4 regions of the Cytobacillus spongiae genome follow, and region 1 is predicted to be linked to each of the others. Evidence: riboswitches for the same ligand, from Rfam matches in the RefSeq annotation. Region 1 holds a riboswitch; each other region holds the start of a gene.

Region 1 (6,027 bases):
AGGTTTTACTTGCTCTAAGATTTCTGCATGTGGAACATTTGATGCTCCAACAACAATTTTCTTCTGATCAGCTGCTTTGTCACCTGATTTTCCTTCATCTGAAGTACCACATGCAGCTAAAACCAAAACTACTGCGAATGTTAAAATTGAACTTACCCATTTTTTCATTTTTTGTCTCTCCTATCGTTTGTCTAGTTTGGAAGTGACGTAATCACCAATAAATTGAATGATAAATACAATTATTAAAATTACGATTGTCGCCATAAAGGTGACATCATTGCGACCTCTTTGAAATCCTTCTAAGTAAGCTAGATTTCCAAGCCCACCAGCTCCGATGACACCTGCCATTGCCGTATAGCCTACTAGAGCAATAGCTGTAACGGTTATACCCGAAACTAATGCAGGCATTGATTCCGGCAGAAGAACCTTCCAAATAATCGTTGATGTTTTAGCTCCCATTGATTTTGCTGCCTCAATAACCCCTTTATCAATTTCCCTTAGTCCGATTTCGACCATTCTCGCATAAAAGGGAGCTGCACCAATGACTAGTGCTGGTAATGCTGCATTTTCTCCAATCATCGTGCCTACAATGAATTTAGTAAACGGAATTAATAGGACAATTAAGATAATAAAAGGAATGGATCGAAAAATATTCACGAACCCGCCTATTATTTTATTCACGAAGTTATTCTCCCAAATATTCCCCTTCGCTGTTAGAAATAAGAGCAATCCTAATATGATACCTAATACGAAAGTTACTGCCACGGAAATGGCTGTCATATATAAAGTTTCTTTCGTTGCTTCTATCATGGATTCCCAATTAACATTTGGAAAAAGCTCAGCCATTAGAAATCACCTCCACTCCAACTTGCTGGGAATGAAGAAATTCCATTGCTCTTGTCACTTCATTCAGCTCTCCATCTATATGGATGAATAATGTTCCATAGGACCCATTCTGTGTTTGTGATATTTTCCCTTGAAGGATATTTACACTTACATCATGCTTTCGAATGAGGTTGGTAATGAGCGGCTGTTCAGCTGCTTCACCTACAAAGGTCAATTGAACAACCTTCCCCTGTGGATATTGCTCCAGTAGATGCTCAATCGTTTCTTTCGTTTCTTCAGGTTCTGTTACTTGTTGAACAAATCGCTTCGTAATGGACTGTTTGGGATGTTTAAACACATCTAGTACTGGACCCATCTCAACAATTTGTCCAGACTCCATCACAGCTACCTGATGACAAATTTTTCGAATTACATGCATTTCATGAGTGATTAAGACAATCGTTAAGCCGAGGCGTGCATTAATATCTACCAAGAGTTCTAAAATAGAATCGGTCGTTTGTGGATCAAGAGCAGATGTTGCCTCATCACATAAAAGTACTTTCGGGTTATTTGCAAGTGCTCTTGCAATCCCTACTCGCTGCTTCTGTCCTCCACTCAGTTGAGATGGGTAGGCATCTTCTCGTCCTTCAAGTCCTACAAGCTTAATTAACTCATCGACGCGTGTGCGACGCTCATTACTTGCAACTCCTGCAATTTCTAGTGGGAAAGCAATGTTCTCGCGGACTGTTCGTGACCATAATAAATTAAAATGCTGAAAAATCATGCTAATTTCATGACGTGCTTTGCGAAGTTTCTCTCCTTTAACTTTAGATACTTCGTTTCCAGCAACCGTCACCGTACCTTCAGATGGGAGTTCAAGGCCATTTAACATGCGAATAAGTGTACTTTTTCCCGCACCACTGTAACCAATCACACCGAAAATCTCACCCTCTTTAATTTGAAGGTTAACATCATCTACTGCAACAACCTGACCATTTTTGGATGAGTATATTTTTTTAACATTCTGTATCGAGATCATTTGTTTACCACCCCTTTTATCCCTTCGTCTATGCTGTTATCCTTTGAATCAATTGGATAATTCATTCAAAGGTCATCATCTTATCCATCTTCCTATATAGGTGAAATGTTCAAAAAAACAAAAAAGCCTTTCTACTCATGAGCAGAAAGGCATACGTTCGTTTCCTTTCTCTCATCTTCCAAAGCAAACAGCTTTGTGTGAATTGGCACCATTTCAGATTTTCACTGACGGTTGCCGGGCTTCATAGGGCACATCCCTCCACCTCTCTGGATAAGAGCAAACATTCTATATTCAATTAACACTTTAAACGAAGTAAGTATTTTTTAAATTACGAAATTTATCGTATCATGGATAAAAAGGGGTGTCAACGAAAAAAATGATGGAATCTTATACCTTAGCTGCAACAGATGAAGAAATACCAGTAGCTATTTCAAGTGCTTGTTCTAGATCATCAATTAAATCCTCAACATTTTCAATTCCAACAGATAGGCGAATAAGATCTTCTGAAACGCCCGCTTTTTTCAAGCCTTCTGAATCTAGCTGCTGATGGGTCGTACTAGCTGGATGAATGACCAAGCTCTTCGCATCTCCCACATTCGCCACATGTGCCCAAAGCTCCAGCTGGTTAATAAATTTCGCACCTGCTTCTCTTCCACCTGCAATTCCAAAAACAAGAACAGAGCCAGCCCCTTTTGGTAGGTATTTTTCAGCTAGTTTCACATCTGGGTGCTTTTCATGCTCGGGATGCCCCACCCAGTTCACGGCTGGATGTGATTCTAAATAGTGGATAACCTTTCTTGCATTTGCCACATGCTCCTTCATACGTACATGAAGAGTTTCTAAACCTAAAGTAAATTGAAATGCATTTTGTGGACTAAGAGAGGGCCCTAAGTCTCTTAATAGCTGAACACGCGCTTTCACGATATATGCCAATGGACCAAGTGCCTCACTATAGACAATGTCATGATAACTTGGATCTGGCTTAATGAAAGATGGGAACTTTGGAGAATTCCAATCAAACTTTCCTCCATCAACAATGACCCCTCCTAATGTTGTTCCATTGCCAAGGAGCCATTTCGTTGCCGAATGAACAACAATATCAGCTCCGTAGTCTATTGGACGACATAGATATGGTGTGGCAAATGTGTTATCCACAATAAGTGGGATCCCATTTTCATGAGCTACCTTAGCCACTTTCTCAATATCTAGTACGCGTAGACTTGGGTTTCCAATTGTTTCAGCAAATACAGCCTTCGTTTTTGCTGTAATCGCTTGACGGAAATTCTCCACATCACTTGAATCAACAAGCTTTACAGTTATCCCATACTTTGGAAGCGTTACAGTAAATAAGTTGTATGTTCCCCCATAGAGATTCGAAGCAGCGACAATCTCGTCACCCGCTTCTGCTACGTTTAGAATGGCAGTTGTAATAGCAGCCATCCCACTCGCAACAGCTAAAGCCCCACCCCCTCCTTCAAGGAGAGCGATTCGTTCCTCAAATACTGTGACAGTTGGGTTATGAATGCGCGAGTAAATATATCCTGGCTCTTTAAGCGCAAATAAATCAGCGGCATGTTCTGTATTGCGGAATTGATAAGCATTATTTTGATAAATTGGTACCGCTCTTGCACCCGTAGTTGGGTCTGGTGTTAATCCCCCATGTACTCCTAACGTTTCTAATCGATAATTCTTTTGTTTTTCTGACATCCTCATCTCTCCCTTTTGTTTTTTGTGCTAACAAATTAGCAAAAACTAATCTTGCTCTAGAAGAAAATGAAAAAACCCTCTTCATTAAGAAGAGGGATTATAGTCATCTCTTCTTATCTTTCAGAGCTATGCTCTGCTGGATTTAGCACCGTGTAAAAAACCGGTTGCCGGGCTTCGTAGGGCCAGTCCCTCCGCCTCTCTTGATAAGAAACTATTCAGTTTTATCAGTTAATTGACTAAAACGATCGTAACATGAAAATTTTGTTAAAGTCAACAGTTTTTTTAAATTTTCAGACTACTCGATATGGCTTTGAAAGGTAAAATATCGATTCTAAAAGGAGTAGCTTTCGATAAGAAGCACGAATCAAAAGGTCATTTGTCCGAGCTGCCTGTCGAAGCTTAAGTTCCCCTGTCAATATTGAACTGATTGTGTCGTAAGAACCTTCTAGTTCCACATCATAGTTTTGATCTTCTTCAAAATCGAAAAGCTCTACTATGTTCTCATTGAACGCTAATACAAATTGATTATTCTCAGTTTGGATTCGGACATTCATCCTATTATGCTGCATTAACAGCAAAAGGTGTTGTTTAGTTGTGTACCCGGTTAAAAACCTCTCTAACTCTTCTTCTCTCAAGTACTGCAACCCCCTTAAATATTCCTATTTATAAACATTCATCGCTTTTTCTTCCATTCCTTTAATTATTCATCGACAAATAGATACAAGAAAAGCCGAATCGCTAAACAAATGCAAAAAATTTTGAATCACGCTACCTTATACTTTACAAATCTCCAAAAAAAGACAACACTACATTTTTTGTAGCATTGTCTGTCATTTCCCAAGAAATATGTCATTAAATTGCTTTTGCTGTCGTGACCTTAGATGGCTTTGAAAAACTTCTGAACACAAAGAAAAAATAGAGTGATCCTAATAGGTAGAGAACAGCGGTAATGGAAAAGACCGTTGCATACCCCCAGTATGATCCATACTTGATGACTATTCCAGTTGAAACTGGCCCCATAAACGCCCACCCTAGTTGAAATACCATCTGATTAACTGAATTAGCAAGACCTTTCACTGAATCATCAACTTTTGACATCATTAATGACATTTGAATAGGGTTCCCCGCGTTCATTAGCGCTTGTCGAAATAAAAACCCTATTGCTGCTAACCATAAATTATGTGTATAGGCAGTTAATAATAGAAATGGCAATGAGAGTAGCTGAAGGAAAACAACTGACTTTACTTCTCCAAGTCTTCTAACTACCATCGGACCAATAAACATGGCAATCATTGTTGCTCCTTGTCCTAATGATATGACTAAGCCGATGATGGAATTGGGTGCAGAGAAACGATCCGCAAAGTACAGGTTCAAGTAAGGGATTACAAGTCCAGCTCCAAAGCCAATTAGAAGCTGAGCAACAGCAAACAACAGAACGATCTTAATAGCGGAACGGTGCTTTGTGAATGTTTGAATAACACGCTCTTTAGGCTTTTGAATGATATCCTTTGTTCTTACTACTTGTTCATTAAAGCGAAGAATTGGTATGAATCCTAATAGAAAGATCAACGAACCAAAGACTAATGTCATTCTTACACTTTGTAGCTCCGATAAAAAAACTGAAAAGATATCTGTAGAAATCCCACCTAATAAACTTCCAATTACATTTGCTCCTGTCATTACTGCAAAGTGCATGCTAAACAAATGTACTCGCTGCTCTGGCTTCGAATTTTCAGCTAGCCATGGAATGGCAGATACTTGGAGAAAAGCTGATGTTAAACCGGTACCGAAAGCAAATAACACAAGCAAGCTTTGTAGCTCAACTAAACTTCTAGTAAGCAACATCAGCCCAGTGGCAATTGCACCAAAGAGCATGATTCGCTTCCTCCCATACCGATCGCTAAGGAACCCAGCAGGGATCAAAATGAATGCGGTTGCTAATGAAGTCATTGAGATGACTTGACCGTTTACTTGGTCAGAATAACCTAGTTCTCGTATATAAAAATTATATATAACCATGAAAATACCGAGCCCAATATGCGTTAGCACATTTGCTAAAATCGATAAGCGTATATTTCTATTATACCCTCTAAATTGCTCCACCCATTCTTGATAAAAAGCCATGAGGTAGACCGCCCTTCATTTATTTCGTATCCCTAAATATCATAATCCTACCTGGGATGAAAAGTAAATAAAAAAATGAAAAAATTTGAACTATTATTACGAAAGAACCTAAAGTGATGATAACAACTGCTATTGGCTTCTAGAGAGAAAACAGCAATTCTAAGAAAATAGCATATTGGTGACCAGTGGTGAGCATTCTATATTACAGCGTATTTACGAATGTATCTGCGAAAAAATGGTATATCAGACTATTCGGGGATGATAATCCTATTTGTACGTTTTTAGGCTGTTTTATGAGTATCAAGAATCCATTAACAAAAAAATCAGCTGCA
Region 2 (6,027 bases), 1.3 Mb from region 1:
TTATGTGACCGAAAGTGGCTATGACCCTGAAGAAGTACCGGCTCTAGACGATCTAATTCTTGCCAGCTATACGACGTATTTTGACCCGGTGGTAGCGGGAAGAACGACTAATATTCAGCTGTCTGCTAATTCGATTAACAATACAATTATTGGCGTAGAAGATATTTTTTCGTTTAATACAACGATTGGACCAAGTGATGCCGCACATGGCTATCAGCCAGCGAAGGAAATTGTGAACAAAAAACTTGTTGATGGCATAGGAGGAGGAATCTGCCAGACTTCTTCTACTCTATTCAATGCAATTGACCAAGTGGGAGTTAGCTATATTGAAAGGCATCATCATTCACTCGGTGTGGGGTATGTACCTAAAGGGAGAGATGCTACGGTTTCGTGGGGAGGAGTCGACTTCCAATTTCAGAATACGACAGGAGTTCCCTTCCTGTTAAAAGCATACACAAATGGAGGATCTATTACGGTTGAAGTCAGATCCAAACGCCCGTTATAAATCGAAAAAAGGCATTCAGACTTAAGTTCGTCTGAATGCCTTTTCAATAGTGAGGACATCTAGTAGCACACTCGATTTCTTCCCAATCTTTTTGCCTCGTATAGGAGTTGATCTGCTACATCAATTTGCTGGTGAACATCTTTGGCTGGATAAAATGGACATATACCGATTGAAACAGAAATGCTTGGAGTGATCTCTCCAGACGCTGAGCTGAACTTTTCAAGAAGTAGATGCCTTCTGAGTTCATTAAAGTAATAAGCCGTTTCTTCTAACGAATCTCCGCTACAAAATGCAATGAATTCTTCTCCGCCATAGCGTGCGAACATGATATGGTCAGTCTGCTTTTGCCTAAGATACTGGGCAAATTGAATCAGTACACGATCACCTGTTAGATGGCCAAACTTGTCATTGATTTCTTTAAAAAAGTCTAGATCTAGCAAGGCGAGAAAGTAAGGGTTATTTGGGTTTTGACTGATTTGTTCTGACATGACTTCAAGAAATTTTCGCTTGTTATAGAGTCCTGTTAACGGGTCGAAATCAGCTAATTGGTTTAATCGTTGCCGCTGGTCCTCTTGTTGAATGCCGTTAATAATAAAGATATAAAAGATAAAGGATGAACCTATAATTGAAACATATCGAAAAGTTAAAAGCTGAAGAGCTTCATCCACAGATAGTGAAAAAAAGAAAAGTGTTGGGAAATCAGATAAAATCCATGCAATAGTCGTTGCGATCGCAATCTTCTTAAAATGGTAGCGGGGAGTTTCCCCTTGAAAAAAATAAAGGCCAACGATTGTAGGGAAAATCATACCAAATAGGGTTCCTGGGACTGCTCCAGGACCTCCCATAATCAGCCGCCAAATCGAAGCAACAAATAAGACAGGAAGGGCTGTATTCCATCCTCTCATAATGGCTAAAAATAATAATGGGATGAGCCGTAAATCGAGAAAATATTCCTCAAAGCGAATCGGTAAGTAGAACATAGAAATCGTCGCAGCTATACCGAAGAAAATGATTAGAAATTCCCCGGCTCTTTTCGGAATACATGGCTTGTAATGGAAAATCATATTAATACATAAGTGCAACAATAACAAAAGAGCAAAGTTGGATAACACAGACTGTATCAATGGGATGACTTCCTCTCTCTAGAAGTTCAAAATTTAGAAAAAAGCACCAATTTATATTACCATAAATTACCGGAATAATGGGTATTTAGCAGAATATTTTATCATTTTTTTCAATTAGCGAATGAAAGGATACTTACAGCACACCTTCGAAAAAAATAAAAATAAGAATTGACACAGTTAACGAATCATTGTAAAGTGTATCTCACAGGAAATAATTGAATAAAAATCGTGATTCTTATCGAGAGAGGTAGAGGGACTGGCCCAATGAAACCTCGGCAGCGGACTGATTACAAGTACTGTGCCAAATCCAGCAAGTCATATGACTTGAAAGATAAGAAGAGGAAACATACATATGTTTAGGTGAACCTCTTCTTATCGAGAAGAGGTTTTTTTCATTCCTGAAAAAAGGAAAGGAGATTGAAAACAAGAGTCTTTTTTATATTAAAACATAGTAATCCGATAGGTTAATAATGTATTTCTTATCAAGAGAGGTAGAGGGAAATGGCCCAATGAAGCCTCGGCAGCGGACTAATAATTAGTACTGTGCCAAATCCAGCAAGCGATATAGCTTGTAAAGATAAGAAGAGCTCTACAATGTAGACCCCTCTTCTTGTCTGAAGAGGGTTTTTTGTTGGTACATTTTACAGTTAATCATGACAGTAACTCATTCAAAATCAGAAAAAGTATCATCCCTGTTTAATAAAAAATGAAAAAGGAGTGACAAACGATGATTTTATTTCAGGATGTTCGAAAAGTATATGAAAGTAGCGGAGAACAGGTTCACGCGTTAAATGGAGTGGACCTTCATATCAAGAAGGGGGATATCTTTGGTGTTATTGGATTTAGTGGAGCAGGGAAAAGCTCGTTAATTCGCTGCGTCAACTTACTTGAACGACCGACGAGTGGGAAGGTGATCGTCGATGGGAAAGATTTACTATCGTTATCGACCAAACAGGTGAGAGAAGCGAAGAAAGATATTGGGATGATTTTTCAACACTTTAATCTCCTCAATTCGAAAACGGTTTTTGACAATGTGGCGATCCCTCTTCGCTTGGCGAAAGTTTCCAAGCAGGAGATTACAACAAGGGTAATGGAGCTACTGGAATTTGTCGGTCTAAATGAAAAGGCAAATAATTACCCGGATCAGCTTTCTGGAGGGCAAAAGCAGCGAGTTGGAATTGCGAGGGCACTAGCAACAAAGCCATCGATTCTATTATGTGATGAAGCGACATCAGCCCTCGATCCCCAAACGACTCGTGCGATTCTACAGCTTCTGAAAAAAATCAATGAGGAATATAAAATTACCATCCTTATCATTACCCATGAAATGTCTGTCATCCGAGAGATCTGCAATCGGGTAGCAGTGATTGAAGGAGGCAAGATTATTGAAGAAGGAACAGTCTTTCAAGTGTTCTCTTCTCCTAAAACAGAAACAGCCCGAAGCTTTGTTAGCTCTGTGATGAATGATCAATTACCAGAGGCGGTGAAGAGATTGGTTGAAAATGTAGAAGGAATACAGAGAGTGTACCGAATTCACTTTGTAGGAGAATCGGCGGGTGAGCCTCTTTTTTCCAAACTAGCCAAGAAGTTTGATCTTCACGTAAATGTTCTTTTTGGGAATATTACAGAGCTTCAAGGGATTCCATATGGCAATTTAATTGTGGAATTTCAAGGGGAGGAGAAAGAAATCAATCGAGCACTAATGTACATCAATCAGCAAGAAGTTTTAATAAAGGAAGTGACCACACATGCTAGTTGATCAGCAACAAATTATCGATGCCCTTCTTGAAACAATTCAAATGGTAGCTGCATCCCTGTTATTCTCCACCTTATTGGGCTTGCCACTCGGGATTCTACTCGTTGTAACGAGAAAGGGACATCTTCTTGAAAATAAGGTTGTGTTCAATTGTTTAAATGGAATAATTAACATTTTTCGTTCTGTGCCCTTCATTATTTTGATGGTGGCAATTATTCCAATTACTCGACTTATCGTCGGAACTTCGATTGGTACTGCAGCTGCTGTGGTTCCGCTTGTATTTTATGCAGGGCCGTATATTGCTAGATTAATTGAAAATTCCCTATTAGAGGTTGACCCTGGGGTAATTGAAGCAGCAGAGGCGATGGGAGCTACACCTTGGCAAATCATTGTTCGATTTCTCATACCAGAGGCACTAAGCTCACTCGTGCTGTCCATTACAATAGCAACTGTCGGTCTTGTTGGTGCATCTGCTATGGCTGGGGCTGTTGGTGGAGGTGGACTTGGGGATCTTGCGATTACGTATGGGTATCAGCGGTTTGATACTACGGTCATGCTAATTACCGTTGGGATCTTAGTTGTCATGGTTCAAGGGCTTCAATCCTTTGGCAATATTTTATCGAAAAAAATTAGAAGAAGATAAAAAGGAGGAATTTCATCATGAAAAAAATTGGATTATTCGTTATTGTTCTAGCATTATTGGTCTTTAGTACAGCATGCTCATCGAAAACGAGCGGCAAGGAAGAGGAAGTTACTATTAAGGTAGGAGTAAGTGGTTCTGACAATCGAATTTGGGACTATGTTTCGGAAAAAGCAAAGAAGGAGGGCATTCAGGTGGAGATTGTTCGGTTCTCTGATTATGTTCAGCCCAATATTGCGTTAGCAGAGGAAGAACTTGATGCAAATGCTTTTCAAACAATTTCATATTTCAATGCGTTTAAAAAGGAGCATAATCTGGATCTTGTTCCAATTGCGACGACCGTTATTGCACCGATGGGAATTTATTCAGAGAAATACAAGTCTGTTGATGAAATCCCAGAAGGTGGAAAGATTGCTGTTCCAAATGAAGCAACCAATATGGGCCGTGCATTCTTGCTCCTGCAAGAGGCGGGCTTAATCAAGCTACCAGATGACTTCGATGGGAATGGTTCTCTAGATCAAATCGTTGAAAATCCAAAGAATCTTGAGATTGTTCCAGTTGTAGCAGGGCAAACACCGCGAGTATTACCGGATGTTGCTGCAAGCATAATTAATAATGGAATCGCAGTAGATGCGGGGTTCAGTCCTGTTAATGACTCGATTTTCCATGAAAGTGCAACGGCAACCCCTTACATTAATATTATTGCTGTTCGAGCGGAGGATCAGGATAACGAGTCATTGAAGAAGCTAGCTGAACTCTATCAACAAGATGATGTGGCTGAATTTATTGAGAAGGAGTACAAAGGGAATGTGATTCCTACCTTTGTTCCACTTAGTGAGATTGGAGAATGATTAGTTGTTACCATGCTTACGAAAAACGAGGGAGGTTGAAGAAAGATGACAACAATTGCAAATACGTATCATTTGCAGAAAAAAGCAATAACTGACGATGTGGATAGTAAAAAGGAGCTTTATATATCTACTAGTCATCAAATACATGATAAACCTGAGATTGGAAATGAAGAATTTTTTGCTTCTCGTCTATTAATCTCCCTACTTGAAACAGAAGGCTTCACGGTCGAAAAAGGTGTGGCAGGTCATAAGACGGCATTTTTTGCTAGAAAAAGAGCCGCAAAGCCAGGACCAGCGATTGCATTCCTCGCTGAATACGATGCATTGCCAGGTCTTGGTCACGCTTGCGGACACAATATCATTGGAACTACTAGTGTAGCAGCAGGAATTGCGGTCAGCAAAGCGATTGAGGACACAGGTGGTGAAGTAGTCGTGTTAGGCACGCCTGCGGAGGAAGGGGGTCCAAATGGCAGTGCGAAAGGGAGCTTTGTAAAGCATGGACTCCTCGATGATATTGATGCTGCTCTAATGGTTCATCCATCAAATGAAACCCGGCTAACGAGCCATTCACTAGCCGTCGATCCTTTAGACTTCGAATATACCGGAAAGCCTGCTCATGCTGCTGCCTCTCCCCACGAAGGGATAAATGCGCTAGATGCAGTGATCCAATTATTTAATGGGATAAATGCTCTTCGCCAGCAATTAAAAGAGGATGTGCGAATTCATGGCATTATTACACATGGGGGAGACGCGCCAAATATTATTCCCGAGTATGCAAAGGCACGCTTTTTCATCCGTGCAAAAACGAGAACAGAACTTAATGAGGTCACAAAAAAGGTGAAGGCAATTGCTGAGGGGGCTGCATTGGCTACAGGGGCACAATTGAATGTCATCGCTTTTCAGAACGAGGTAGATAACCTCCTAATAAATAAAACGTTTGATGCCATTTATAAAGAGGTCGCTGAAGAGCTTGGTGAAACCGTTATTGTATCAGAGAAAGGAGGCATTGGATCAACTGATGCTGGGAATATTAGTCAGGTTGTTCCTACTATACATCCCTATATCAAAATTGGACCAAGTGACCTTGTTGCACATACCGTATCATTTAGGGAGGCGGCGAGATCACCTAAGGGGGATGAAGCATTAGTAAG
Region 3 (6,027 bases), on a different replicon from region 1:
CGTATCCCAAGATTTGCCGCTTTAACATTCAATGCATCCTGACTCGTTTCAAGCAGGAGCACATCCACTCCTCCATCAAGAAGGCCTTCAGCTTGAACACGGTAGTTATCTACTAACTCACCGAAGCTTATTCCCCCTGTGACAGATAGGGTTTTAGTAGTTGGCCCGAGAGAACCCGCAACAAATCTCGGCCAATCTGGAGTCGATCTTTCACGGGCCACTTTTTTGGCGATTTCTGCGGCCACTTTGTTTATTTCATAAGCTTTGTAGCCCAGATCATATTCATCCAGTACCACGGGAGTTGCTCCAAATGTGTTCGTTTCAATCACATCTGCTCCTGCATCCAGGTATTCAAGATGAATCCTATAAATGACTTCAGGGGCTGTCAAAACAAGATTTTCATTACAACCGTCAAGCTTTTCCCCTCCAAAGTCTTCAGGAGATAATTCCGCTTGTTGAAGCATCGTTCCCATTGCTCCATCGAGTACAAGTATTTTTTTTCTGAGTTGTTGTTCAAACAATGTGATGGCCATAGGGAACCTCTCTTTCTGAATTGACTTTAGCATGAACATAGTGAATTAATTCGATGCTCATATCGTAACGGACAAAAGGAGTGATGAGATAAATGCCATTGAACAACTCGATTGCCGTATCCAATAACTCCTTCGCTATTTCCATTCCCTTTGCTCGCGCAATAACCGGGTCACTTCCAGCCTCATTCATCCTCTTCCTTGTTTCTTCCGGAACATTTATACCAGGAACTTCGTGGTGCAAGAATTCTGCATTTCTTGAGCTGATCAGTGGCATGATTCCAATAAAGATCGGAACATCTAAATGTTTTGTGGCTTCATGCACTTGAAACAGCTGCTCTTTCCCGAATATGGGTTGGGAAATGAAATAATCGGCTCCCGCTTTCTTTTTCTTTTCGAGCCTTTTCACTGAAGCGTTCAAATGCCTGAAATTTGGGTTAAATGCTGCTCCAACTGAAAACTGAGTACGCTCACGGAGTGATTTACCTGAAAACGATATGCCTTCATTGTTCTGCTTGATTAATTCGATAAGTTCAAGGGACGACAGGTCATATACTGATGCAGCCCCTGGAAAATCACCAATCTTGGCGGGATCACCCGTTATCGCTAATATATTGTGAATCCCTAACGTGTGTAAACCCATTAGGTGAGACTGAAGTCCAATCAGGTTCCGATCCCGGCAAGTAATGTGGACTAATGGGGTGAGGTCAAATCTTGATTGGACAAGGCTGCCGATCGCGTCATTTCCTATACGTGGTGATGCCAAGGGGTTATCAGCAAGGGTGATTGCATCGATTCCAGCTCCCTTAAGGGCCTCAGCGCCTTGAAAAAACAGCTTGGTATCCAAATGTTTAGGAGGATCGAGTTCAACGATGATGGTTTTCTTTTCTTTTACCTTCGTATGCAACAGGCTCCCTTTGATAGTCGGAGATGATAACTGAACGATTTCTTTCTTTTTCACCTCTTTTTGTTTCACAGGTTCCCTGCTTTTCAGCCGGGCAGCAACTGATCGGATGTGATCGGGAGTCGTTCCACAGCACCCCCCGATAAGCCTTGCACCCTGCATTCTCAATTCATTGCTTATATCCCCGAAGTAATCCGGTTCAGCAGAGTAATAGAACCGTCCTTCTTCATAATTTGGGAGACTGGCGTTGGGATAGACGGAGATAAATGCTCTTTTAGGAAGGGGGACTGATTCTAAGGAGTTTACCATATGAAATGGACCCATACGGCAATTGATCCCTACAAGATCCGCTCCCAATAATTCCAGTTGTTGAAGGGCATCTTTTACCTCCAGACCATTTTGAAGCACTCCTGTTTCATGGAGGGAGACCTGTGCAATGACAGGAACATCGGTTTCCCGCTTTGCGATATTCAGGACCGTCGTTAATTCCTCGAAATCATAATACGTTTCAAGAAGGATGCCATCCACTCCCTCTAACAATAAACAATATAGCTGTTCACGAAAGCTCCTTTTGATTTCTTCTAACGTCACATTTTGTTTGATTGCCCTGATCCCCCCGATGGTACCGAGAACATAGGTATCAATACCCGCAGCTTTTCGCGCCAGTCGCACTGCAGCAGTGTTGATTTCCTTCACTGAATCTTCCAAACCGTATCTGGAAAGTTTCTGATAATTGGCTCCGTACGTATTGGTCTGAATGATATCCGCTCCAGCATCAGTATATTCTTTATGGACCTTTAACACTTCATTAGGATGGGATAGATTCAATTCTTCAAAGCATCTGTCCACTCCATATGAATACAGCAATGTTCCGATTGCCCCATCTGCAATTAAGATTCTTTCTTTCAATTCTTCCAGTAACGGCTTCATGGCTTCCCCTCCTTTTATTATAGATTTATCACACTAATCCCTTTGTTTTCCTTTATACTGTCCAGCCCGTTTTGAAGATCCTTTATGAGTTCATCCACGTGTTCAAGTCCAACAGATAATCGTAGTAAACCATCTGTAATCCCCCTTCGCTCTCTTTCGTCTTTTGGCATGGAAGCATGTGACATTCTGGATGGATAGGAAAGAATCGACTCTACTGCCCCAAGGCTCACTGCGAAGACAGGAATGGTGACATTTTGAATGAACTGCTTCACCTCATTCTCCCCCTTTAACCTGAAGGAAAGAACGGCTCCAGGGCCTTCTGCTTGTCGTATTTGAATTTCGCGGCCAGGATGAAAACTCAGGCCCGGGTAATACACCTCTTCCACTTCCTTTCTTTTCTCAAGGAAGTTTGCTATTTTAAAAGCTGATTCTGATGACTCCTTCAATCGTACATGCAGTGTTTTCAAACCTCTCAGAAGCAGCCAGCAGTCCTGGACACCGAGGACTGCACCGAAAGAGTTTTGCAAGAAAGAAAGCTTGTTTGCAACCTCTATATTCCCCGTTACGGCAAGGCCTGCTAATACGTCACTATGACCGGCAAGAAACTTCGTCGCACTGTGAAGAACAACATCTACCCCTAAACTGATCGGTCTTTGAAGAAGGGGGGTCATAAAGGTATTATCTAGAAATGTTAAACATCCATTCGCTTTGGCAAGCTTCACCACTCCTTCAATATCCGTAATATTCAAAAGCGGGTTTGAGGGAGTTTCCATATAAATCACTTTCGTATTGTGCTTTATTGCACAAGCCACCTCATGGAGGTCCTTCATGTTTACAAATGAATATTCAATACCAAACTTGGTAAGTACCTCTGTAATCATTCTGTAAGTTCCGCCGTACACTTCTTCAGATACGAGAACATGATCTCCGCTTGATAATAATAAAAAGCTTGTTGAGATGGCTGCCATTCCCGATGAAAAGGCAAATCCTTTTATTCCTCCTTCTAATTCTGCAATCGTTTCTTCTACAGTTTCCCGCGTCGGATTACCTGAACGGCTGTAATCATATGTTCCATACTGATCGAAATTCTGTTGATGGAAGGTGGTAGCATGATGAAGCGGCGTAGAAACAGCACCGGTTTCTTTGTCAACCCCGTGAGAATGAATGAGTGACGTCTGAAGTGAAAATGGTTTTTTACTCATACGTAAGCACCTCTTTCTCCAATTGATGAAACACATTCTCCAAGTCTTCAATAAGGTCATCTATATATTCGATTCCCACCGAAAATCGCAGGAGTCTGTTGCATATCCCTATCTTTTTTCTTTCTTCCTCAGGAATGTCAGCATGTGTTTGCGTAGCAGGATAAGTGATGAAGCTTTCTACTCCACCCAGGCTTTCTGCAAATGTAATGACCTTCAAGTGTTTCAGGAAGGGGGCAACCCATTCTTCTTTTGCAATACGAAAAGAAAGCATTCCTCCCTTTCCTGGATATAAAACATCCGTTACACATTCATGCTCTTCAAGGTACTTTGCCAGTCTCTTTGCATTTTTTTCATGCTGAGCCATGCGAAGACTCAGGGTTTTCATTCCCCTTAATAAGAGCCAACAATCGAATGGGGCAAGCACCGCACCTATAGAGTTTTGGATAGTATAGAGCTTTTCACCAAGATCTGTTGTATTTACGACCACAATGCCAGCCAATACATCATTGTGTCCCCCTAAATATTTCGTAGCGCTGTGAATCACCATATCCGCCCCATTGGTAATGGGTTTCTGCAGCACAGGTGTGTAAAAGGTATTGTCGACAATGAGAAGCAGCCCCCTTTCTTTTGCTATGTCGGCTACTTCTGAGATACTCGCCTCATTCATTAACGGATTGGTAGGAGATTCAAGGAAAATGGCTCTGGTCTCGGCAGATATCTTTCCCTTTATTGCCCCCATGTCACTTGTATCAATAAAGTGACATTTGATCCCATATTGTGCTTCATACTGAACGAATAATCGGTAGCTGCCACCGTATAAATCTTTCGACACAATCAATTCATCCCCGCTCACAAATAGGTTCAAAACGGCCTGGATGGCCGCCATCCCCGAACTAAAGGCAAATCCCCTCTCCCCCTCCTCCAATTCTGCAAGAGTTTCTTCTAATGTAGTACGGGTCGGATTACCCGTTCTTGAATAATCATAGCCTGTCGATTCCCCGATCCCCTTATGTGCATAGGCAGTGGTTAAATGAATAGGCAGGCTTACGGCACCCGTACCGGGATCTTTTCGGTTTCCTGCCTGGACCAGTAACGTATCAATATGATTTTTCAACTTTCTTCTCTCCTTTTCTTCCTTGAAATCGAAAAGAAAAAAACAAAAAACCTTCTTAAAAAATAAGAAGGTTTTGTACATTCGTTTTCCCTCTTATCGTTCAAGTTGACATCAACTTGCTGGAATTAGCACCATACCTGATACTGCGGCTGGTTGCTGAGGTGTCGTCGGGCCAGTCCCTCTACCTCTCTTGATAAGAAACTATATGATTGTGTGAAAAATAACTTTCCCATAACTTATAACAAAGAATGTTAATTGTCAATGAGAATTATGAATTATCTGAAAATATATGATAATGATCGGTCACACCAGCAGGTTCTAAGTTACTGATAAATCCCGATTTTTTCTTTAATTTCTTTCAAAAAGGGAATCGTTTTTTTTCTGGCTTTCTTTGCTCCATCGTATAGGATAGCATCAAGCTTCCGGGGATTGGCTATCAGTTCATCATATTTCAAGCGAGGTTCTGCAATAAAGGAATTCATTACTCCAAATAGCTCTTTCTTCGCTTCCCCCCAGCCTATCCCTTGTTCAAATCTCCTTCTCATCTCTACAGTTTGTTCGATGGTGGCAAATTCTTTGTAAAGGGCAAAAATGACGGATGAGTCAGGGTCCTTAGGCTCTTCAGCCGGCATGGAATCAGTCTTGATCTTATTGATCAGTTTTTGAAGCTTTTTTGGTTCCTCGAACAAAGGAATCGTATTATTATAGCTTTTGCTCATTTTACGTCCGTCGAGTCCAGGTATAACGGATGTTTCTTCCTGAATGATATATTCTGGGATCGTAAATATTTTTCCATATTGTTTGTTGAAGCTTTCAGCCAGGTCACGTGCGATTTCAACATGTTGTATCTGGTCTTTCCCCACAGGCACCAACTCTGATTGAAAGAGGAGAATATCAGCGGCCATTAATATGGGGTACGTGAATAATCCCATGTTGATTCCTGCATCTACATCTTTTCCACTACGTTGATTTCCCTCTGCAAGGGATTTGTAAGCGTGAGCACGATTCATCAATCCCTTGGGTGCAAAACAGGAAAGAATCCAGCTTAACTCAAAAATTTCAGGAATGTCGGATTGACGATAAAAGATTGCCCGATCAGGGTCGAGGCCGAGAGCCAACCAGGCTGCAGCGACTCCGTATGAAAGTTCCTTCAATTGATTTTGATCGTGTATTTTGGTAAGACCATGATAGTCTGCAACAAAGTATGCCTTCTGGTATGATTCATTCTCTGCCAAACGCAATGCAGGTTTAATCGCTCCAATATAATTCCCCAAGTGGATCTGTCCAGTAGGTTTTATACCCGTCAGAACTGTTTTACCCATACCCCTTCACCTCACTCGAAATGAT
Region 4 (6,027 bases), on a different replicon from region 1:
TAGGAGATCCCCTGGCAGATTTGGGGGTGGCCATGGGATACTGGATCCAATATGATGACCCTGAATTATTGAAATTCGGAATTGGTAAGCCTCCTGTAACGGTGATGGAGGGCTTCTACAGCAGAGCACAATTTATCGAAGAATATGCCAGAAAGAGTGGAAGGGATGTGGATCACATTCATTTCTATTTATCCTTTGCCTATTTTAAGCTCGCCGTTATCGTCCAGCAGATTTACTACCGGTATAAAATGGGCCAAACAAAAGATCCCCGCTTTAAGGATTTTGACCGATTCGCGAAATCCTTGATCATCCTGGGGAACGAGGCTGCATTAAATCGTCTTGGATAGATTTAAAAACGGATCATTTTAAGGTATCTATTAAAACGGAGAAAGAAGACAAATTGTACAAGGCAGGGAGGTTGTATGTATGGGTGAACGATTTAAAGGAAAAGTAGCTTTAGTGACAGGGGGAAGCAGAGGAATCGGGAAATCAATCGCCAGTTTCTTTGCGGAAGAAGGTGCAAAAGTAGCCATCCTTGATGTAAATGAAAAAGCTTTAAGTAATGTGGGTGCGGAGTTAGAACAATATGATGTTTATATAAAAGTGGCGAATGTAGTTCAGTCCCAGGAAGTGGAGATGGCTGTCAAGGAAGTAGTCGATACCTTTGGTTCCATTGATATTGTCGTCAATAATGCCGGGGTCATCAGAGATAACCTGCTATTTAAAATGAGTGACAACGACTGGCAGACGGTCATGGATGTCCATTTGAAGGGTTCGTTTAATGTGGCAAAAGCAGTTCAAGGGTATATGGTGAAGAAAAAATTCGGACGGATCATCAATATTTCTTCTACCTCGGCACTCGGGAATAGGGGACAGGCAAACTACTCCACGGCTAAAGCCGGGTTACAAGGGTTAACGAAAACCCTTGCCATTGAGTTGGGGCCTTTCGGAATCACAACGAATGCAGTAGCTCCAGGTTTTATTGAAACAGAAATGACCAGGGAGACGGCAAAGCGAATCGGAATCACGTTTGAACAGCTGGTAGAGGCTAGTCTTCAAGGGATTCCTGTCGGTAGAAGCGGACAGCCGGAAGATATCGCACATGCAGTGGCGTTTTTTGCAGATGAAAAGTCATCTTTTGTCAATGGTCAAGTGCTTTACGTAGCCGGAGGTCCCAAAGCTTAACAGGAGGAGAATGGTATGTTTCAATCTCATATAGGCAAGCGTTCAACATCCGTAGCAAATGATGTGGAGAGAGGGGCGGTGCGGAAATTCGCAGAAGCCATCAAAGATCCCCACCCTCTATATGTTGATGAAAAAGCAGGTAAACGATCTCGTTACAAGGACAATATCGCTCCCCCTACATTTCCCCGTGTGTTTGATTTTGGAACGATTGAAGGGTTTCATCTTCCAAACATCGGGTTAATCCATGGGGAACAAACTTTTCACTATAAAAGACCACTTAAAGTTGGTGAACGTATTCACTGTCATACCGAAATAAAAGATTACTATGAACGTAAAGGCTCGGATGGAACATTAGGTTTCCTTGTGATAGAAGACATTGGTGAAGATCAGGCAGGGATCAGGATTTTTACGGCGGAATCCATTGTCATCATCACAGAAGCAGTAAGGGAGAGGTTAGGAAAATGACTGTACTATCGTCCTATCGTATCGGTGAATTTCTTCCCGAAGTTGAGTTAGAACCTGTTACGAGAATCGACCTGATCAAATATGCAGGGGCTTCGGGGGATTATAACCCCATTCATACAATAGATGAAGAAGCACGTAAACTTGGTCTCCGTGGAATCATTGCCCACGGAATGTGGACAATGGGCAATCTGTCCAAGCTTTTCAGTGATTACTATGAAGAAGGATATATGAGGGAGTATTCAGTACGGTTTAAAGGAATGGTCTTCCTCCACGACGTGATTACCTTAAGAGCAGAAGTAGTTGAAACAGGGATCGATCATGCACGTTTTAACGTTTCAGCCATAAATCAAGACGAAAAGAAAGTGATCGACGGGAAACTGACATTTCAGTTTTATCGTCATTAAGTAAATATAGTGTAGTAAAGCTTCGAATAAAGGAATAAAGATAAGTAGGATTGAAATTTTGCCACAAAATAAGCAGAAAGACATAAATCCGATAGAAAAACTCGGGTTGACTTTCCCTAGAAGTGTGATATTATTTAGAATATTAAAAAGAATAACTCTTATCCAGAGAGGTGGAGGGATCTGGCCCTGTGAAGCCCAGCAACCTACGTATTGTAAGGTGCTAATTCCAGCAAAATGTAAAGTCATTTTGGAAGATAAGGTAAACTTACCTGAACAACTTTCCAAAATGGGGGGTTGTTTTTTTCTTGATTTTTTTCTGGATAAGATGAAAATTGGGGGGATCATGTGGCGAACGATAATAATCATGAAGCTGGGTATGAGGCAGTCGTGGACAAAATCACTTCTATGTTGAAAACGATGAATTTCGGATCGATAACCATCGTGGTTCAGAATGGTAAAGTCATTCAATTAGAGAAAAATGAGAAAGTCCGAATTAAATAAGCTGACTAGACAAACTAGAGGCGCATAGCTGGATAAAGGGGATCCCCTTTATCTTGTTATCGCCTCTTTTTAGTTGGATAAGCATCAGGGAAAGGTGTGTATCATGTTAACCTATGAAACTTGGAAACAACCAACCTTGGATTTTGAAGTGGATCCGGTCTATAAAGGGGCATTGCACGTCCTGAAATGGGCCTATAACCATTACGGTGAAAGTGTAGTGTATGCGTGTAGTTTCGGGATTGAGGGCATTGTACTCATTGACCTCATATCCAAAGTACAACCCCTTGCCACCATTGTTTTCCTGGATACAGGCGTTCATTTCAAGGAAACGTATGAAATCATTGAAAAAGTGAAGGACACTTATCCGGGGCTGAACATACTCATGAAAACGCCCAGTCTGACTATCAAAGAGCAGGCAGATGTATATGGGGATAAGCTATGGGAGAAACACCCGAACATGTGTTGTCAAATTCGAAAGCTTGACCCATTGAAAGAAACCTTATCCAAAGGGAATGCCTGGATATCAGGGTTAAGAAGGGAACAATCTTCGACGAGGGCTGACGTTGAATTCATTAATAAAGATGATAAATTTCAATCCGTTAAGATCTGCCCACTGATTCACTGGACTTGGAAGGAGATTTGGAGGTATGCCCATAAACATAACCTGTCCTATAATCCCCTCCATGATCAAGGGTATCCGAGCATAGGCTGCTTCCACTGCACAGCACCGGCCATCGATATGAATGATCTTCGCTCCGGAAGATGGAAGGGGAAGGGGAAGACGGAATGCGGCCTTCATTAAAAAGGGGGAACACCTTTGCTTGAAATTTCGGCCCTCATCATCAGCTTGTTTTTTGCTATGAATATCGGTGCCAGTGGAGCGGCAGCATCGATGGGCGTTGCATATGGTGCGGGAGCGATAAAGAACATCAGGACAGCATTATGGATATGTGCCGCCGGTGTCCTGAGCGGAGCGGTCCTGGGGGGAGGAGAGGTAGTAAAGACCATCAGTTCAGGGATCATTCCACAAAATGTATTGTCGATTAAAATCGTCATCATCATTTTGTTATCGGCGACGAGTTCTTTGTTCCTGGCGAATGTAATCGGCATTCCGTTATCCACCAGCGAAGTCACAGTAGGGGCGGTTGTAGGAGTGGGGGTAGCCTATCAGGTTCTTTATGTAAAGTCTCTGATCACCATCATGTCATTCTGGGTGATTGTCCCGGTTGTCGCATTTGGGGTTACATGGCTTTTCGGTATAGGTTTAGCTGGACTTGAAAAGCGAGGGTATCAATTTGAAAAAAGGTGGCTTGCTTACCTTTTGATTACCGCCGGATTCTTTGAAGCTTTCTCAGCAGGGATGAATAACGTGGCAAACGCTGTGGGACCTCTGGTGGGTGCGGGGTTACTCTCACCTTCAAGGGGGATCTTGATTGGTGGTTTATTTGTTGCACTGGGAGCCATTTTACTGGGAAAAAAGGTGGTGGAGACAAATGGAAAGAAGATCACGCAATACTCTAAAGCAGAAGGAATCGTCATTTCATCCACAGGAGCATTCCTCGTTATGTTGAGCTCACTCTATGGATTGCCGATCCCTCTAACGCAGGTTACGTCCTCTTCCATCATCGGTCTTGGAATGGCTAAAAACGGTAAACGTATGCTGCAAAAGAAGATTGTAAAGAAAATCGTAAAAATTTGGGTGGTTTCTCCACTGATTTCCCTCAGTATTTCATATTTTTTGGTTAAAATTTTTATCCATAGTGATGTCTACTCAATCGTTGTTCCTTTGAGTGTCATCATTGCCACTGTGGGGGCACTCTCCCTCATGCGGGTCATGAGTGAAGAAAGGCGGTCCGTCCACGAAGATGGAGGCGGTATATAAATTTAATTCCGATTAAATCAATATGTTAAGGAGGTAATGGAGAATGAGTTTACAACCCCACGGTGGAGTACTGGTTCAATCCTATCTACCTAAAGAATCATTCGAGGACGTTCAACAGGAAATCCCACTGGATGAAATCGCAGTAAGTGATTTGGAACTCATTGCGATTGGTGCTTACAGTCCAATAGACGGATTCCTGACAGAAGCAGATTATAAGAGCGTTGTAGAAACATTGCGGCTTGAAAGCGGGTGTGTTTGGAGTATCCCTATTACCCTTCCCCTTGATAGAGATCGAGCTGGTTCCGTAAAGATAGGGGTAAAGAGCAGGCTCGTATATAAAGGAGAAACGTATGGGCTCATTGACGTAGAGGATGTGTATGTACCCGATAAACTAAAAGAAGCCCTTCTAGTATACGGAACGGACGATGAAGAACATCCTGGCGTAAAGAAATTATTCCAGCGGGGGGAAGTGTATATAGGAGGCAAGGTCACCTTGCTTAAGAGACTGACTAAGCCTTTTCAGAAGTATACATTTGATCCTGATGAAACACGAAAGCTGTTCCAGGAAAAGGGGTGGAAAACGGTTGTCGGTTTTCAAACGAGAAACCCTGTTCACAGGGCACATGAGTACATTCAAAAAACCGCTTTGGAAACGGTGGATGCCTTGTTTTTGAACCCATTAGTGGGTGAAACCAAGGCAGATGATATTTCAGCGGAGATCCGCATGGAAAGTTATGAAGTTTTACTAAAGAGCTATTACCCGGATGACCGAGTATTTCTGGGAGTCTTTCCTGCAGCCATGAGATATGCAGGACCAAAAGAAGCCATCTTTCATGCGTTAGTACGAAAAAACTATGGCTGCACTCATTTTATTGTCGGAAGAGATCATGCAGGTGTCGGTGATTATTACGGAACCTATGATGCTCAGAAAATATTTGATCAGTTCAGTGAGGAAGAAATCGGGATCATACCGCTCTGCTTCGAGCATAGCTTCTATTGTAAGAAATGTGAAGGAATGGCGACGACAAAGACATGTCCTCATGAAAAAGAACACCGCGTCATCCTTTCAGGAACGAAAGTGAGAGGGATGCTTCGAAGGGGAGAAATTCCACCTTCAACCTTTAGTCGACCAGAAGTGATTGAAGTGTTGATCAGGGGACTAAAACAGGAAACGAAACAAACGCTTTGAGGAGGTGCATCGATTGAGTGAAAAAAAAAGAAACATCGTTTGGCACGAAACTACCGTAACGAAACAGGAGAGACGCTCCCTGAATGGACACCAAAGCTTCATCCTCTGGTTCACCGGATTGTCGGCCTCAGGAAAGTCGACGATTGCCAATGCCTTGGCCCATTCCCTATTTCAACAGGGAAAGCAGGTGTATGTTCTTGATGGGGATAATGTTCGTCATGGATTGAATCATGATTTAGGATTTAACGAGAAAGATCGCAAAGAGAATATCAGAAGAATAGGCGAGGTCTCCAAGCTGTTCATTGACAGCGGGCAAATCGTCCTTACCGCCTTTATCTCCCCGTACAGGGAAGATCGGGATGTTGTACGTAAATTAGTCGGACCAGAAGAATTTATGGAAG

Evidence for each region. A riboswitch is a leader RNA that binds a small molecule or an ion and turns the genes downstream of it on or off. The one in region 1 is predicted to bind S-adenosylmethionine.
Region 2: another riboswitch for S-adenosylmethionine. It lies ahead of LS684_RS03765 (methionine ABC transporter ATP-binding protein); the one in region 1 lies ahead of LS684_RS17720 (O-acetylhomoserine aminocarboxypropyltransferase/cysteine synthase family protein).
Region 3: another riboswitch for S-adenosylmethionine. It lies ahead of LS684_RS21410 (methionine biosynthesis PLP-dependent protein); the one in region 1 lies ahead of LS684_RS17720 (O-acetylhomoserine aminocarboxypropyltransferase/cysteine synthase family protein).
Region 4: another riboswitch for S-adenosylmethionine. It lies ahead of LS684_RS22740 (YezD family protein); the one in region 1 lies ahead of LS684_RS17720 (O-acetylhomoserine aminocarboxypropyltransferase/cysteine synthase family protein).

Annotation. Positions count from the first base shown of each region.
Region 1 covers NZ_CP089997.1:3,494,760-3,500,786, forward strand. Annotated here, with positions in the region: gene LS684_RS17705 (MetQ/NlpA family ABC transporter substrate-binding protein) at 1-168, opposite strand, end outside; gene LS684_RS17710 (methionine ABC transporter permease) at 181-846, opposite strand; gene LS684_RS17715 (methionine ABC transporter ATP-binding protein) at 839-1,864, opposite strand; SAM riboswitch class I at 2,033-2,141, opposite strand; gene LS684_RS17720 (O-acetylhomoserine aminocarboxypropyltransferase/cysteine synthase family protein) at 2,252-3,571, opposite strand; SAM riboswitch class I at 3,682-3,781, opposite strand; gene LS684_RS17725 (SCP2 sterol-binding domain-containing protein) at 3,862-4,206, opposite strand; gene LS684_RS17730 (MFS transporter) at 4,424-5,695, opposite strand.
Region 2 covers NZ_CP089997.1:718,343-724,369, forward strand. Annotated here, with positions in the region: gene LS684_RS03755 (VanW family protein) at 1-505, shown strand, start outside; gene LS684_RS03760 (GGDEF domain-containing protein) at 565-1,629, opposite strand; SAM riboswitch class I at 1,862-1,967, shown strand; SAM riboswitch class I at 2,106-2,213, shown strand; gene LS684_RS03765 (methionine ABC transporter ATP-binding protein) at 2,357-3,388, shown strand; gene LS684_RS03770 (methionine ABC transporter permease) at 3,378-4,028, shown strand; gene LS684_RS03775 (MetQ/NlpA family ABC transporter substrate-binding protein) at 4,046-4,876, shown strand; gene LS684_RS03780 (M20 family metallopeptidase) at 4,922-6,027, shown strand, end outside.
Region 3 covers NZ_CP089998.1:182,226-188,252, reverse strand. Annotated here, with positions in the region: gene metH (methionine synthase) at 1-533, opposite strand, end outside; gene LS684_RS21420 (bifunctional homocysteine S-methyltransferase/methylenetetrahydrofolate reductase) at 514-2,364, opposite strand; gene metC (cystathionine beta-lyase) at 2,382-3,566, opposite strand; gene LS684_RS21410 (methionine biosynthesis PLP-dependent protein) at 3,559-4,680, opposite strand; SAM riboswitch class I at 4,771-4,880, opposite strand; gene LS684_RS21405 (tryptophan--tRNA ligase) at 5,004-6,002, opposite strand.
Region 4 covers NZ_CP089998.1:443,815-449,841, reverse strand. Annotated here, with positions in the region: gene LS684_RS22760 (phosphotransferase family protein) at 1-347, shown strand, start outside; gene fabG (3-oxoacyl-ACP reductase FabG) at 427-1,185, shown strand; gene LS684_RS22750 (MaoC family dehydratase N-terminal domain-containing protein) at 1,201-1,650, shown strand; gene LS684_RS22745 (MaoC/PaaZ C-terminal domain-containing protein) at 1,647-2,054, shown strand; SAM riboswitch class I at 2,210-2,315, shown strand; gene LS684_RS22740 (YezD family protein) at 2,400-2,555, shown strand; gene LS684_RS22735 (phosphoadenylyl-sulfate reductase) at 2,659-3,357, shown strand; gene cysP (sulfate permease) at 3,373-4,437, shown strand; gene sat (sulfate adenylyltransferase) at 4,481-5,626, shown strand; gene cysC (adenylyl-sulfate kinase) at 5,640-6,027, shown strand, end outside.